4 regions of the Shewanella zhuhaiensis genome follow, and region 4 is predicted to be linked to each of the others. Evidence: predicted binding sites of a transcription regulator. Region 4 holds the regulator's gene; each other region holds the start of a gene.
The links. Region 4 encodes sigma-54, which starts transcription at its own class of promoters, with help from an activator protein. Its sites were predicted from a motif close to GTTGGCACGNNNNTNGNNT; they were not measured.

Region 1 (4,145 bases), on a different contig from region 4:
CCATGGCTGCCGGTTGCTGCAGGGCTACCTGTATGGCCGGCCTGTGGATGCGGCCACCTTTGAGCAGGAAGTGCTACTGCCGGCGGTGTCGAAATACCGGGTTGGCTGACTTGCCAAGGTGAGTCTATTACTACAGAATTTTCATATCCTTAAAAGAAGGCGGCTGGCCCGCTTTGGTTAACGTTATGAAAATTGGTGTGCTTTCTCAGTTCCCTGAACTTTACTCCACCCGTCGACTGGTGGAAGCCTGCGTATCCCGGGGACATGAGGCGCAGGTGATTAACCCCATCAATTGCTACATGAATATCAACTCGGTGAAGCCGAGCATTCATCTGGAAGGGGCAGAAGTGCCTCATCTTGATGCCATCATCCCCCGCATCCATGCCAGTGTGACCTTCTACGGCTGCGCCGTGGTGCGTCAGTTTGAGATGATGGGGGTGTATGCCGCCAACGATTCCATTTCCATTGCCCGTTCGCGGGATAAGCTGCGGGCGTTGCAGTTACTGTCCCGTAAAGGGGTTGGCATGCCAATCACCGGCTTTGCCAATAAGCCCCATGATATTCCCGACCTTATCAATATGGTTGGCGGTACGCCGCTGGTGATTAAGCTGCTGGAAGGCACTCAGGGTATAGGCGTGGTACTGGCGGAAACCCGTAAAGCTGCTGAGAGTGTGATTGAGGCCTTCCTGGGACTTAAAGCCAACATCATGGTGCAGGAATTTATCAAAGAGGCCAACGGCAGCGACATCCGCTGTTTCGTGGTGGGTGACAAGGTGGTAGCCGCCATGCGCCGCCAGGGGCCGGAGGGCGATTTTCGCTCTAATCTGCATCTTGGCGGCAGCGCCGAGAAAATCAAAATCACCCCTGAAGAGCGGAAAACCGCGGTAGCTGCGGTCAAGGCTATGGGCTTGGTTGTGGCCGGGGTGGATATTCTGCGCTCGTCCCGCGGGCCTTTGGTGCTGGAAGTGAATTCGGCGCCGGGCATCGAGGGCATAGAGCAGGCCACCGGCATCAAGGTGGCAGAGCCCATCGTCGAGCATATCGAGAAGATGGTGGCGGCCCGCAAAGCGAACCGCCCGGTTATTGCCTGATTGTCTGTGTCAGGTCGCTATTTGGCGATAGCCTTTAGCACTGTCACAGCCCGAAAGAGTATGCCCAGCGCAGTGCGACCTTGGGATCGTCTCCGTCAAGATCGGTGTCGGAGACGATAAAGCTCACATCACCCAGGTCGGTGCTCTTGGTAATGGCCGCCGAGTAGTCGCTGTAGCTCGATTCGTCGTACCAGCTGCTCACCACATCACCGCTGGAATAGCCGTAGTGGAAATCCAGGCTCAGACTGTCGCTCAGGGGAATGGACACCTCGGCGCTCAGGTAATCCATATCGTCATCTGACAATCCATCCGGCGCCAGGTCATTGCCGGCATGGATAACCCGGGCGTAACCCAGGGTCAGCCACTCCCAACTCACGCTGGCATAGAGCTCGCCAAAATCGATATCGGCATCCGCATCCGGATAGCCGTAATAGAGATAACCCACATCAAAACCAATAGCTTCGGTGATCTGGCCGCTGTAGCCGCCGTAAAGGTCGAGCTCAAAGGTAGTATCGTCGCCAAAGTCGACATTGGATGCCCAGAACCCTGCATAAAAGCCGCTGTCGTGGCTGTAATCAATGCCGCCATCCAGTGCCACGGCATCGCCGGTCTGGCTGATCCCGCGCCACAGGTAGTTGGAACTCACGCCAATATTGCCATCCAGTGCCGCCATTGCGGGTGAGCTGGCGGCCAGGGCGCCCAGTAGCAGTAAGCAAACAGGTGTTTTGGTCATCATATTCCCCTTAAGGTTGATATCGTGTTCTTTTTGTATGGTCGGGGGAAGAATTGCCAAACTTGTGCCAAAGATTAACCAATTGATATTAATGTGGTTTTTGTTTTGCTCTGTGACAGAAACGGGCAGACTGCCCTGTCGCTGGGCAAGAAATGCACAGCCATGGTGCGCAGACAATAAAAAAGCCTCCACAGGGAGGCTTTTAGCTACTACGTGAACTTATCGGTTAGTTAACGCTGTCACGCAGGGCCTTGCCGGCCTTGAACTTTGGAATGGTTGCCGCAGGGATTTTGATTTCCTTGCCGGTCTGTGGGTTACGACCGGTGCGCTCGGCGCGGGTGCTGGTTTCGAATGAACCGAAACCTACGATAGAAATCTTGTCGCCTTCTTTCATGGCGGCAGTCACAGCTTCTTCAAAGGATTTCAGTGCACGGCCAGCCTCGGCTTTGGTCAGGTCGGCGCTCTCGGCAATCTTGGCGATAAGTTCAGTTCTGTTCATAGCTAAATACTCGTCTTTCCGTGATTATTGTTTTAAAACTCGCCTAACATGCCACAGCCCTGAACGTTTGGGAAGCGGTTTTACTGCCCAAAATCCCGGCCGGGATCAATTTTTCAGGGGTTTTATCTCAATTAATTCTCATCCAGCAGCTGGTAAAGGATTTGCTTCACCAATTGTGGCTCAAAAGGCTTATCACACAAGGCATTGACGCCAGCCTGGCTGACGTTGGACAAATGCGCATCGTTGGCCTCGGACGATACCATCAGGATGGGAATATGGGATTGCTGGCTTTCGGTGCGGATAAACTGGGTCAGTGCCAGACCATCAACGCTGGGCATGTTGTAGTCGGTCACCACCAGATCGAACATTTGCTCGCGCATCAGGGCAATCGCCTCACTGCCATCACAGGCCTCGGTGATTTGGCGCATGCCAAGGTTGGTGAGGGTGCGGCGAATGACATTGCGGGCCATGCGGCTGTCGTCCACCACCAGCACCCGCAGGTCCTGCACATCGAAGTGGGACAAATCCAGCTCATCGTGGGACAGCAGGTCGATGGTCGCGTTGAGCGCCTTGCCCAGGTGCTCCTTGTAAAACGGCTTGGGCAGAATGGCGACCACGCCGGACTGTCGGAAAATCTCCAACTGCTCGCGGCGACACTCGCTGGACACCAGCATAAACTGAATATCCTGACAACCGGGTTCGGCCTTGATAAAGGTCAGCAGCGCCAGGGCGTCGCCATCGGCAAAATGCATGGCACTGGCAATCAGATCCGGCTTGTGGGCACGGATAAGCTCACGGGCCTCTTCCAGACCCGGGGCTGTTTCTATGTTCAGAATGCCCTCATCACGAAGGCGATTGATGATAATTTTGCGTTGTGTGTCTGATGGTTCAACCAACAGAATGGACAATTCACTCGGTGACAGTTGATGCATGTCGTCAAATACCAAAAAGCAGGCCGGTTCCGGCGCAGTTAAAGGGGCTGCAATCAGTGTAGCTGCCGGGGGCCATTACAGCGGGCACCTGGCCTCGGTTTGCTGCCGTTTATTATTGTTGTTGGCTCAAATAGGCCTTGGTTTTGCTGTGAAACGCCACCCACCACTGGAATGCCAACAAGGCAGCAATAGCGGCGGCAACCAGCGGCAGCGGGATTTCTTTGCCTTCGATAAACAGCTTGGCGTCTTCCGGGCTGATTTGGGTAGCGATAATGGCGGTCACCCCCAGGGCGGCGAAACCCAGCGTTTGAATGGCCACATAAATCCGCAGCGCCCACAGGCCCCAGTTGGCTCTGAGCACCAAGCCTATCAGTACAGGGATAACCCCCAGGGAAAACATATCCGGCGCGCCGGTGGTAATCAGTCTGCCAATGGCAAGAGCGGTAAACACCACATAGAGCACCAAGAGTACAAGCAGGGGAAATGGCGGGAGTTTCATGGGGATCCTCGTCACAGAAAGTCGGCCAAGTGTAGAAAAACCCAGAGGGTCAGTCCAGCTCGGCATCATATCCATGGCCAATACATTTGATATAAAATAGCGCTCCGAAAAGGAGACCCTGTATGACCGAAAACCAATTTTGGCAGTTGGTAACCCGCCAAAGCGCCGATGAATCTCAGGAAAGCCTGTGTGAGCGGCTGAAACTGGCGCTGGAGCCGATGGACAATGACCAGCTGAAAGCCTTCGATAAATGGTTTGGGCAGAAGATGCGTCAGGCCTATACCTGGCCGCTGTGGGGCGCCGCCTACGTGGTGACCGGATGTGACAGCGACTACGGCTTTGCCGAGTTTCGCAGCTTTTTGATTTCCCTTGGTCAGGAATGGTTTGAGCG
Region 2 (4,145 bases), on a different contig from region 4:
TGGCGCTCCCTGTAAATCGGTGTCGGAGTGTTTACGACTAAAGTGTATGTTCTACATTAGCTTTTTCTTTACCACATCCCTTAAGCAGCAAAAGTGTGAACAAAGACACATCCATATGTTGATCTTGTGCAAACTTTAGCTCTGATACCCCTTATGGGGTATGTAATAAGGGGGGGATCAGGTCTAACTTTGACCCTGGAGATGTCGTGGATATTCAGAAACACAATAACGCAACACGGAGATGAGATGGTGAAAAAGCTTAACGGAAAATCCTTTGCGCTCAGCGCATTGGTCGCCGCCAGCTTTGTAGCTGCCGGCGCGATGGCCAGTGAAAAAACCGAGCCACGCAGTGAAGTATACAAAGACAAATTCAGTAAGCAATACAACAGCTGGCATGCCACTGCCGAAAGCGAAGCTCTGACCGATGCCCTTGGTCAGGATCCTGCGCTGGTTATTCTGTGGGCCGGTTATGGTTTTGCCAAAGATTACAATGCACCGCGCGGTCACATGTATGCCCTGAGCGACGTACGTAACACCCTGCGTACCGGCGGCCCGACTTCTGCAGAAGACGGCCCAATGCCAATGGCGTGCTGGAGCTGTAAGAGCCCTGACGTACCCCGCCTGATCGAAGAGCAGGGCGAGGACGGCTACTTTAAAGGCAAGTGGGCCAAGGGCGGCGCCGAAGTGGCCAATACCATTGGTTGCAGCGACTGCCACGAGAAAGGCTCACCTAAACTGCGTCTGTCCCGCCCATTCGCTGAGCGCGCGATGGAAGCCATTGGTACTCCATTTGACAAAGCCTCCAAGCAGGACAAAGAGTCCATGGTGTGCGCCCAGTGTCACGTTGAGTACTACTTCGAGAAAGTTGACGGCCGTAAGGGCTTCGTGAAGTTCCCATGGGACGGTGGCACCACTGTTGAAAACATGGAAGCTTACTACGATGCTATCCAGTTTGTTGATTGGACCCACGCCGTATCCAAGACCCCAATGCTGAAAGCGCAGCACCCTGGTTATGAAACCTGGAAGCTGGGTACTCACGGTCAGAACAATGTGTCTTGTGTTGACTGTCACATGCCAAAAGTGACCAACGAGCAGGGCAAGAAGTTCACCGATCACAAAGTGGGTAACCCATTCGATCGCTTCGAAGAAACCTGTGGTACCTGTCACAGCCAGGACAAAGAGCACATGCTGACTGTCTACAAAGACAACAAGTCAAAAGTGATGGAGCTCAAAGGCAAGGCTGAAACTCAGCTGGTAGCCGCTCACTTCGAAGCCGGTGCCGCCTGGAAAGCCGGTGCGACCGAAGAAGAAATGAAGCCAATCCTGACCAACATTCGTCACGCTCAGTGGCGCTGGGACTACGCGATTGCTTCTCACGGTGTGTCTGCTCACGCCCCTGCCGAAGCCCTGCGTGTTCTGGGTACTGCGGTAGACAAGGCGGCCAATGCCCGCGTACAGCTGGCGCAGCTGCTGGCCACCAAGGGTGTGAAACAGCCTATCGAACTGCCTGATATCTCTACCAAGGCCAAAGCTCAGGCTGCCCTGGGTATGGACATGGACAAGATGAAGGCTGAGAAAGAGAAGTTCAAGAAAGAACTGCTGCCCAAGTGGGAAGAAGAAGCCAAGGCTCGCGAAGCGACCTATAAGTAAGCAGCAAACCCCAAGCCTGCATACTCAAAGCCCCCGCATCGCGGGGGCTTTTCTTTGGCTGCGCTGCTACATCGGGCGTGTGGCGTGCAGGCTTTATTTGATGAGTTTCAGCAGCGCTCTGAAGCTGTCGCCCACCGCGTGGTGTTGCAGCTCAAACAGTAGCGATTCCACATTGGTGAGTCGGGCGCCGGCCTCGCGCATCATCTCCAGTCCCAACGCCTTGTTTTCGCTGGTGCGAGATCCCATGGCATCGGCCACCAGATGCACCCCAAAACCATTGTCCAACAGGTCGCGACAGGTCTGATACACGCAGATATGGGTTTCTATGCCGCACAGCAGTACCTGCTTACGGCCGCTGGCCTGCAGTGCTTCGCGAAAGGCATCGCAGGGCCAGGCGCTGAAGTGTTCCTTGGCGATGGGGCTTAGGCCTTCGAGCACCAGTTGCAGCTCTTCTGAGGTGGAGCCGAGCTTTTCGGGCAGTTGCTCCAGCCACAGTATGGGCATATCGAAAATACGCGCGCCGCTTATCAGGGTGATCAGTTGTTGGTGCAGCGCTTCAGAGTTTTGCATCAGGCGGGCGAGTTTTCCCTGAACATCTACCACAACCAGGGCCGTTTCGTTTGGGGTCAGCATGGGTTATCTCCTTTTTTGCTCCAGTAAACTCCTTTTCCCCGTCGATGCCAATAAGCCATAAGTCATATGCACCAGCTTGGTGCATAGGCTGCATAGCTGCACTTCATTTGTGCGTTTTTATGCACCAATGTTGGGGTGCGTAAAAGGTATTTTCAATAAAAACAGCAAGATGAAATCTTGGCCTGATGCTTGTAAATCCTAAGCCAGAACAGACTGACAACAATAACTGGAGGCCGGGATGAAACTGGTGAGTGCAATCATCAAACCTTTCAAACTCGACGATGTGCGTGAAGCCATTGCGGGCATGGGAATAGAGGGAATGACGGTAACAGAGGTCAAAGGATTTGGCCGTCAAAAGGGGCATACCGAGTTGTATCGGGGCGCCGAATATCAGGTGGATTTTCTGCCCAAGATCAAACTGGATATCGCCACCAAGGCGGAAAACGTTGATCTGTTGGTGGAAGCCATCGTAAAGGCTGCTCACACCGGCAAGATTGGCGACGGCAAGATTTTTGTTATCGATCTCGAGCAGGCGGTGCGTATTCGTACCGGCGAAACCGACGACGAAGCACTGTAAGGGGGAGGGGAAATGGAAGAGTTAAGCAAACTGGGCCTGACCGTGGCCGAACTGAGATTTGCACTGGATACCTTTTACTTTTTAATATCCGGCGCGTTGGTAATGTGGATGGCAGCGGGTTTCGCCATGTTGGAGGCAGGCCTGGTGCGCTCCAAAAACACCACTGAAATCCTGACCAAAAACGTGTGCCTGTACTCCATTGCCTGTATCACCTACCTGATTGTGGGCTACAACATCATGTACGTGGACAACCCGGAAGGCGGCTGGTTGCCAAGCTTTGGTGCCCTGATTGGCAGCCAGGCGGCAGATGCCGACCATTCGCTGGAATCTGACTTCTTCTTCCAGGTGGTGTTTGTGGCCACTTCCATGTCCATCGTCTCCGGCGCTGTGGCTGAACGCATGAAGCTGTGGGCTTTCTTGGCTTTCTCTGTGGTGATGACCGCAGTTATCTACCCTGTTGAAGGTTTCTGGACCTGGGGCGGCGGCTTTGTCAGCGCAGCAGGTTTTGTGGATTTTGCCGGCAGCGGCATTGTGCATATGGCCGGTGCTGCAGCGGCGCTGTCCGGGGTGATTCTGCTGGGTGCCCGTAAAGGCAAATATGGCCCCAAAGGTCAGGTAAATCCTATCCCTGGCTCCAACCTGCCTATGGCCACACTGGGGATGTTTATCCTGTGGATGGGCTGGTTTGGCTTCAACGGCGGCTCGCAGCTGATGGTATCTGATGCGGCCAACGCTACTTCGGTAGGCAAGATTTTCGTGAACACCAACTCGGCAGCGGCTTTTGGTGCCATCTCGGCGCTGGTGGTGTGCAAAATGATTTGGGGCAAGGCAGATTTGACCATGATCTTAAACGGCGCCCTGGCCGGTCTGGTGGCCATTACTGCCGATCCTTTGTCACCCTCACTGGGGCTGGCGGCTGTGATTGGTCTGGTGGCCGGTGGTCTGGTGGTGTTTTCCATCGTCGGCTTTGACCGTGTGCGTATCGATGACCCTGTGGGCGCCATTTCGGTGCACGGCGTAGCCGGTATCTTCGGGTTGCTGCTTGTGCCGCTGTCAAACGCCGATGCCACTCTTACCGGCCAGCTGTTCGGCATTGTCTCTATCTTTGCCTGGGTGTTCGGCGCTTCCTTTGTGGTGTGGCTGGTGCTCAAAAAGACCATGGGGATCCGCGTCAGCGAAGAGGAAGAGTACAATGGCATGGATGCGTCCGACTGTGGTATCGATGCCTATCCCGAGTTTGTGACGGTGAAGACCGCGGGCTAAGCGCGAACAGCAATAACAGCAG
Region 3 (4,145 bases), on a different contig from region 4:
GTGTTGGCCAGGGCTTGCGCTAGCCCGGACTTTTTCACCGTGCATTTGATTCCAGCGTGTTTGGCTGAAGCACTGTCAGTGCGTTTGCTGAAACGGAGCTGCTCAGTTGCAGGTTCCGGCTCAGGTTAAAAATCCAGGCTTAGGTTCAGATTAAGCCTTCGAGGTTTGGGCTTGGGAAACGCTCACACTTCGATGCTGTTACCGAGCGTAGAAATAGTGGAGGTTTTGCCCTTGTCGGTGTAGGTGAGGGAGCTTGCGTTACGGCTAACCTGAAGCGCCTGGGCCAGACGGTTAATACTGGCTTCATTGTGTTCTATCAGCTGGGCATTGAGCTGATTGGCCTGCTTGCAGCGAAGCAGCGTGGCCTGGGCGGCTTCTACCTTGCCCACCAGGGCCTGCTCTTCTGTCAGCAGCTGTTTGTCGGGATGCAGCGACAGCGCGTCATCATTCTTTTTGAGTGCCAGCAGGGCGGCAGATTTTGTTTCGGCGAGGCGTAGCAGCTCACTGGCGTCCTGGGCTATCAGCGCGGTCTTTTCGGCGTCTATCAGGACAAGCAGCTCGTCTAGCAGGGATTGCTGGTGGTCGAGCAGGGAAGTGAGTTCATTCATGGGGAAACCTCAGGCCGTGTTTGCAAAAATTTGGCGAATACAGATTACAAATTTTAAATGCAAAAAGCCGGCCACTGTTGAGTGACCGGCCGCAACCCGATGCCAAAGAAGGCTTATGCGTCTTGGTCGAGATCCTGCATTTCTTTTTCGAAGCGGGCGATATTGGCAGCCAGCTTCTCAGGATCGATTTTGTAGCGGCCTTCGGCGATAGCCTGCTTGATTTCGGCCACTTTCTTCTGGTCGACTTCAGGCAGCGATGCCAGCTTGGACTGGACACTTTGCAGTTGCTGGGCCTGACTGGTGATCACGAAAGAGTCTGCTTTTTGCGGCACCTGAGCCTGCGCAGTTTGTGCGGCAGAAGCCTGGGCACTGCGGGCGCTGGTCAGTGGGCTTGCGGTGTTGCCGACACGGTTGGCGGCGGCATTATTTTTGGGTAATTCGATGGCCATCGGGGGCTCCAGTGTTACGGATTCGGGTTTCTTAGCACTCTTATCGGCCGTAGCCAGCAAAGCTTTAGGGTATTTTACATTTTGACTTCCACTTCGCCAACGCCGATGACAGTGGCTTCCAACACCTTGTTTGAGTTGGTGTTTCTGATGCGAATTCGGTCACCTTCGTTACCATCCGCCAAGGCTTCGCCCAAGGTTTTTATCTCAAAGCTCGCAGTTTTTGCATAAATCGATACCGCATCGCCTTTGCAGACAAAACACAGATTGGCGGCAAAAATTGGCGAGTCCTGTGCAATACGGCGTTTGACCCGGGTGCCCAGCAACTGACCTGTATCGGCAAATTGCTGGCCGCGCAGCACGGTTTTATCAACATAGCGCACTTCAACGGCGGCTTCATCGAGCAAATCGCCACTTGCCAGGGGCCGTTTGGCCACCACCACGGGAAAGAGGATTTCGGCTCTTACCGAGAGAAACATTTGCCAGGGGTAGTCGAGATCCGGGCTGGTGCAGCTGATGCGTACGGTATTGTTGCGGGAGATGGGTCTGTCGCTGGCCAGGCGCGCACTGACGGGCCCCTCACAGCGGGGCAGGTTGACCCGGCTGTCGAGGCTTTGGGCCTGGATGCTTATCTTGGCTCCGGCCGGGGCGTCAATTTTTTTGGCAACCGCCTCTTCAGCCGCCGCGGCGATGGCCGATAAGTTGGGTTGTTGTGGGATCTGTGTAGCCGATGCCCCAGTTACCCATAAAAGGCTTGCCAAAAATTGTGCTAACTTTACTTTCATAATGAACAGACTAGCGTGTCACGCCAGAATACACCTATACTTTCTGTCAGGGCCGGACCACCTTTGTACAAGCTTGCTGGCATGGCTGTCAGAAGATTGACGAAGTTGGGGCACAGGTTGTCGGTGACAATTCGAAAGCAAGTTACATGCCTATGCTCCGCGGAGCCCGGGGCGCCATTCAATCAAGACAACTAAGGCGAAGTTATGTCGAGCATTCTTGAGTCAGTCAACAAGCGTACCCAACTGGTGGGACAAAACCGTCTGGAGTTGCTGCTGTTCAAATTGAACGGGCGTCAGCGTTTCGGGATCAACGTATTCAAGGTAAAAGAAGTCCTGCAGTGCCCCCCTTTGACCGGTCTGCCCAAACTCAATCCTTATGTGCGGGGCGTTGCCCACATCCGTGGCTCGACCATTTCGGTTATCGACTTAAGTGCGGCAACCGGTGGCCGCCCCATCGAGAACACCCAAAACTGCTTCATTATTATTTCTGAGTACAACCGCAGTGTGCAGGGCTTTTTGGTGAGCTCGGTCGAGCGCATCATCAACATGAATTGGGAAGCCATTATGCCGCCACCACAGGGGGCCGGGCGCTATTCCTACCTGACTGCGGTAACCGAGATTGAAGGCGAGCTGGTAGAAATTCTCGATGTGGAAAAAATCCTCGATGAAATCAGCCCGGTTAAGACCTCGATTTCTGAAGATGTGGACGCCACGCTGACCATCGACCGTGAGCAGCACTTCCACATTATGGTGATCGACGACTCTGCTGTAGCCCGCAAGCAAATTATCCGTTCACTGACTTCCCTTGAGCTGCAAATCGATACCGCCAAAGACGGTCGTGAAGCCCTGGAGAAGCTCAAAGCCATTGCCAGTGAAGTGAATAATGTGGCCGACGAAATCCCGCTGATCATCTCAGATATCGAGATGCCGGAGATGGATGGTTATACCCTGACGGCAGAAATTCGTGATGACCCCAAGCTCAAAGACATCAAGGTGATTTTGCACACCTCCCTTAGCGGCGTATTTAACCAGGCCATGGTGCAAAAGGTGGGCGCGAATGACTTTATTGCCAAGTTCAACCCTGATGAATTGGCAGCAGCGGTGAACAAACACCTGAGCTTATAACTGTGATGGCATTCCCCTTGGGTGGGGTTATACTCCACCAAGGGAGCTTGTGTTCCCTCAGGTGATAATGTATAAAGCAGCGCTTGTTTTTGGGGAATAAAATCAGAAGGTTAACAGGATGTTGCGTTAATCTTCTCCACTAAGTGCAGGATGGGATACAGTGTCGGACAAATCACTGGCTGAAGCGGAATATAATCAATTCAGGTTGTTCCTTGAGCAACACAGCGGCATAGTGCTTGGCGAAAACAAGCAGTATCTGGTCCGCAGCCGCCTGGCGCCTCTGATGGGCAAATACAACCTGCCATCCCTGTCTGAAGTGGTTAAGCATTCAATGAAACCCACCGAGCGGCAATTGCGTGCCGAGGTGATTGATGCCATGACCACCAACGAGACCCTTTGGTTTCGTGATAAGTACCCCTTCGAATTGCTCGGCAATACCCTGTTGCCCGAATACGCCCGTCTCGGCCGGCCGTTGAAAATCTGGTCTGCCGCCTGTTCATCAGGGCAAGAACCTTACTCACTGGCCATGACCATCCTCGAGTTTCAGCAAAAGCGTCCGGGTGGACTGCCGGGGAGCGCCAGCATTCAGGCAACCGACTTGTCGCCCTCCATGCTGGAGCGCTGCAAACAGGCTGAATACGACAGCCTGGCGCTGGGGCGTGGTCTTTCCGATGAGCGCAAACGGGCGTTTTTCGACTCCTTGCCCAACGGCAACATGCGGGTAAAAGACAACGTACGCCGCATGGTGAGCTTCCGCGCTCACAACCTGCTGGAAAGCTATACCTTGCTCGGCAAGTTCGACATCATCTTTTGCCGCAATGTGCTTATCTATTTTGCCCCTGAGGCAAAGGCAAAAATCCTGCGGCAATTTGCTGCCGCCCTGAATCCCAAGGGCATACTGTTTCTGGGAGCATCCGAGTCGATTGCCGGTTTGACCGATGAATTTGACATGGTGCGCTGCAACCCTGGTATCTACTATCAGAAAAAGACTTGATGCAGTAACAATAAGATTTTTAAAAGAAAACCGACCTTTTATGGGTCGGTTTTTTTATGCCTGCAGCATAGTCTATGGCGTTATCCAATATTTGGCACATGAATTGCTTTTGTTTTGCCATTCAGGCGTAGGAGGCAATTTTATGGCGATCAGTTTTGATAAGGCTCTTGGGGTGCATCAGTACACC
Region 4 (4,145 bases):
CGAGGCTTGTTTTTCACCCTGTACCAGGGTGACGCTGGCCTTGAACTCAGACGCCAGTACCGCCAGCTTGGTGGCGGCACGGGCATGTAATCCGAGTTTATTGACTATGGTGATATCGCGCTCAAGCCTTGGCATCGAGTTCCCTGTGGCGTGCTTCGACCTTATGGTGCGAGTTGGCAAAACGTTTGGCCAGCTGGTCGGCAATGTATACCGAGCGGTGCTGACCACCGGTACAACCTATGGCGATGGTCAGGTAACTGCGGTTGTTACGCTCCAGATGCGGCAGCCAGGTTTCCAGCAGGTTTTCGATTTGCCAGATGTACTTGTTGACCAGTACCTGACGCTCCAAAAACTGCTTCACTGGCTCATCCAATCCGGTCATCGGCCGAAGGGCTGGCTCCCAGTGCGGATTTGGCAAGAAACGGGCGTCGAACATAAAGTCGGCCTCGGTGGGCATGCCATGCTTGAAGCCAAAGGATTCAAAGATGATCACCAGCTCTTTGTCGGTGCGCCCCAGCAGAATTTGCCGGACGGCATCGGCCAGCTCATAGACGTTCAGATTGGAGGTGTCTATGTAGTGGTCCACCAATTGCGACACAGGCTCAAGCAGTTTGCCTTCGAGTTTGATGGCTTCCTGAAGTGACACTTTGCTGCGTGACAATGGATGCAGACGACGGGTTTCGCTGTAGCGTTTCAGCAGCACCTTATCGCTGGAGTTGAGGAAGAAACTGGTGAGCTCAACCCCTGGCGGCAGTTTGGCAAGCTCCTGTTCCAGCGCTTTTTCCTGCTCAGGCATATTGCGAATGTCGATACTGATGGCGACCTTGTCGCTGCTGCCTTTGAGCTGCTCCAGTAAGGGGCCCATCAGGGTCAGCGGCAAGTTATCGACGCAGTAATAGCCGAGGTCTTCCAGTACCCGCAGGGCAACGGATTTCCCTGAGCCGGAGCGGCCGGAAACGATGACGAGTTTCATCCTGTGATTACCTGGTAGAGTTCCTTTTCATCATGGCTTTTACGCAGTTGCTTCAACACTTGCTTGTCGTTGAGCTTTTCGGCCATGGCTGCCAGGGTACTCAGATGCTGTTGGCATTGGTCAGATGGCACCAACAGCGCGAACAGTATGTCCACCGGCTGTTTGTCGATGGCATCGTAGCCAATGGCTTCTTCGCATTTGATGAGTACGGCGAGAGGTTTGTCGATACTACCCAGGCGACCATGGGGAATGGCAATGCCATTACCAATGCCGGTGCTACCCATTTTTTCACGGGCCAGCAGGCTTTCAAAGATCTCTTGGGAAGAGAGGGAAGGGTACTGGGCTGCGGCGAGATCGCTAATCAGTTCCAGTACCTTTTTCTTGCTGCCCGGAGTGGCACAGCTAGTGCACTCCGGCGCCAGGATGGTACTTAGTTCCATCGTTAATGTTTGGTCAGTTTCTCTTTGTGTTTAATTACCTGACGGTCCAGTTTATCAATCAGGGCGTCAATGGCGGCGTACATGTCTTCATGTTCTGAGGTGGCGAATACTTCGCCTCCGTTGAGGTGAAGCTTGGCTTCTGCGATTTGCTGCAATTTCTGAACATTGAGAACAACGTGCACATTATTGATCTGTTCGAAATGGCGTTCAAGCTTGGAGAATTTACTCTCTACGTAGTCGCGCAGTGAGTCGGTGATTTCGATGTGATGCCCTGTCAGGTTGATTTGCATAGACACTTTCCTCCAATGACCTCGGTTGGGTTACAAACTCTTACGCTGATTCGACGGTGGTATCAGCATCGCCTCTCGGTATTTGGCGATGGTGCGTCGGGCAACGTTGATTCCTTGTTCCGCCAGAAGTTCTGCCATCTTGCTGTCGCTTAACGGCTTCTTCTGGTTTTCCGCTGCAACCAGCTTTTTGATAAAGGCGCGGATTGCAGTAGAAGAGCACTCTCCGCCATCTTCGGTTCCGACATGGCTGGAGAAAAAGTATTTCAGTTCAAAGATACCCCGCGGGGTATGCATGTACTTTTGAGTGGTGACCCTGGAGATGGTGGATTCGTGCATTTCCACCGCCTCGGCGATATCGTTGAGCACCATGGGTTTCATGGCCTCTTCACCGTACTCAAAAAAGCCCTGCTGGAATTGCACTATGCAGTTGGCCACCTTGAGCAGGGTGTCGTTGCGGCTCTCCAGACTCTTGATAAACCACTTGGCCTCTTGCAGATGGCCTCGGATAAACTGGCTGTCTGACTGATTGCGGCTGGTGCGCGCCAGCGCTGCATACTGCTGATTCACACTCAGTTTAGGCATGCAATCCGGGTTCAGCTCCACCACCCAGCGACCATTCTTTTTGCTCACCGACACGTCAGGGATCACGTACTCTTCCTTGGTGCTGGTGACGTTCTCGCCCGGACGGGGATTCAGACTCTGGATCAGCACTATGGCGTCTCTGAGTTCTTCTTCCTTGAGGCGGGTTTTCCGCATCAGGGTGCGGAAGTCGCGGTTGGCAATCAGGTCCAGATGCTCACGGATAAGCAGCTTGGCGTTATCCAGATGCGGCGTATCAGCGGCAAACTGCCCCAGCTGGATCAGCAGGCACTCGGCCAAATCCCTTGCTGCAACACCAATGGGATCGAAGTGTTGAATGCGCTTGAGCACAGCCTCGACTTCGTCCAGCTCAACCTCTTCATCGCCCACGGCCTCGAGGATTTCATCCAGGCTTTGGGTCAGATAGCCCTTTTCGTCAATGGCATCAATGATAGCGGTGGCAATGGCCAAATCGGTATCCGAAAAAGGGGTGAGATTTTTCTGCCATTCGAGGTGTTCGTACAGGCCTTCGCTGGTTTCGCCCTGAAATGGCATGTCGTCGTCGCGACTGATGCCGGGGCCGGCAACCGGAGCGGCGGTGAAGACTTCATCCCAGGTAGTGTCCATGGGCAGTTCATCCGGCATGGATTCCTGAGTCACGGCTTCGGAGGTTTCTACCGAAGCGGAATCACCTGCGCTGGCTGATACTGAGCCTTCATCGAATTTGTCGTCGAACTCTTTGTCGCCGCCATCGGCATCGTACTGATCGCCATCGAGGCGATCATCGTCCATTTCCAGCAGCGGATTGGCGTCGAGGGCTTGTTGAATTTCCTGTTGCAGTTCAAGCGAGGAGAGTTGAAGCAGACGAATGGCCTGCTGCAACTGTGGCGTCATGGTGAGTTGTTGTCCCAGTTTGAGCTGGAGCGACGCTTTCATCGTACTGCGGATCCTTCACTAAATAATTCAGGTAGAAAGCTTTTATCTATCAGGTTCTTCGGCCAATAGCCACCCTGATTTACCGGATATGAGACGGTAGGCTTTGTTGTTTAACTATAGCCTGAATTGCTCACCCAAGTACACTGCACGCACTTGCTGATTGTCCAGGATCTCGGCAGGTGTGCCTTCGGCAATCAGGCTGCCGTGGCTGACGATGTAGGCTTTTTCACACACATCCAGGGTTTCACGCACGTTGTGGTCGGTAATAAGCACCCCAAGACCGCGGTTTTTCAGCTGTTCGATAATCTTTTTGATATCGATAACCGAAATGGGGTCAACCCCGGCAAAGGGTTCATCCAACAGGATAAAGCGTGGGTTGGCGGCCAGTGCACGGGCAATTTCCACCCGGCGACGTTCACCACCTGAGAGTGACATACCGGCGTTGTCGCGGATGTGGGTGATGTGGAACTCTTCCAGCAGTTGCTCGAGCAACTCTTCACGCTCATCGCTGCTGAGCTCTTTACGCATCTGCAGCACGGCCATGATGTTGTCGCGTACCGACAGCTTGCGGAAGATGCTGGCCTCCTGGGGCAGGTAGCCAATGCCTTTGCGGGCTCGCAGGTGCATGGGGTCGAGGGTCAGGTCATCGTCATTGATGTGAATACTGCCCTTGTCGCTTTGCACCAGACCCACCACCATGTAGAAGGTGGTGGTTTTACCGGCACCGTTGGGGCCGAGCAGGCCAACCACCTGACCGGTATTCACCGTGAGGCTGACATCTTTGACCACCTGACGGTTTTTGTAACTCTTGGCGAGGTTGCTGGCCTTCAGGGTCAGTGCCGTCATTGCTGCTTCTCTTTCTGGGGTTGAGGCTGGTCTTGCTCGCCTTTGTCCTGCAATTCCTGCTGGTAGTTCTCAGGTTTGATG

Region 1: a site for sigma-54 is predicted at 1,878-1,896, ahead of MJ923_RS00890 (TorF family putative porin). Genes of this name have one in related genera too.
Region 2: a site for sigma-54 is predicted at 2,460-2,478, ahead of MJ923_RS01760 (P-II family nitrogen regulator). Genes of this name have one in related genera too.
Region 3: a site for sigma-54 is predicted at 1,975-1,993, ahead of flgA (flagellar basal body P-ring formation chaperone FlgA). Genes of this name have one in related genera too.

What each region holds. Positions count from the first base shown of each region.
Region 1 covers NZ_JAKUDL010000001.1:209,447-213,591, forward strand. The annotation lists gene MJ923_RS00880 (putative bifunctional diguanylate cyclase/phosphodiesterase) at 1-109, shown strand, start outside; gene rimK (30S ribosomal protein S6--L-glutamate ligase) at 186-1,091, shown strand; gene MJ923_RS00890 (TorF family putative porin) at 1,135-1,824, opposite strand; gene MJ923_RS00895 (HU family DNA-binding protein) at 2,051-2,323, opposite strand; gene MJ923_RS00900 (response regulator) at 2,455-3,255, opposite strand; gene MJ923_RS00905 (hypothetical protein) at 3,368-3,754, opposite strand; gene MJ923_RS00910 (DUF4240 domain-containing protein) at 3,877-4,145, shown strand, end outside.
Region 2 covers NZ_JAKUDL010000001.1:414,906-419,050, forward strand. The annotation lists gene narQ (nitrate/nitrite two-component system sensor histidine kinase NarQ) at 1-1, opposite strand, end outside; gene nrfA (ammonia-forming nitrite reductase cytochrome c552 subunit) at 247-1,650, shown strand; gene MJ923_RS01755 (hydrolase) at 1,744-2,283, opposite strand; gene MJ923_RS01760 (P-II family nitrogen regulator) at 2,522-2,860, shown strand; gene MJ923_RS01765 (ammonium transporter) at 2,873-4,123, shown strand.
Region 3 covers NZ_JAKUDL010000002.1:57,098-61,242, forward strand. The annotation lists gene MJ923_RS05795 (flagella synthesis protein FlgN) at 183-608, opposite strand; gene flgM (flagellar biosynthesis anti-sigma factor FlgM) at 722-1,057, opposite strand; gene flgA (flagellar basal body P-ring formation chaperone FlgA) at 1,132-1,839, opposite strand; gene MJ923_RS05810 (chemotaxis protein CheV) at 2,044-2,964, shown strand; gene MJ923_RS05815 (CheR family methyltransferase) at 3,125-3,958, shown strand; gene flgB (flagellar basal body rod protein FlgB) at 4,101-4,145, shown strand, end outside.
Region 4 covers NZ_JAKUDL010000006.1:56,477-60,621, reverse strand. The annotation lists gene MJ923_RS15870 (HPr family phosphocarrier protein) at 1-135, opposite strand, end outside; gene rapZ (RNase adapter RapZ) at 122-973, opposite strand; gene ptsN (PTS IIA-like nitrogen regulatory protein PtsN) at 970-1,413, opposite strand; gene hpf (ribosome hibernation promoting factor) at 1,416-1,703, opposite strand; gene MJ923_RS15850 (RNA polymerase factor sigma-54) at 1,734-3,218, opposite strand; gene lptB (LPS export ABC transporter ATP-binding protein) at 3,333-4,064, opposite strand; gene lptA (lipopolysaccharide transport periplasmic protein LptA) at 4,061-4,145, opposite strand, start outside.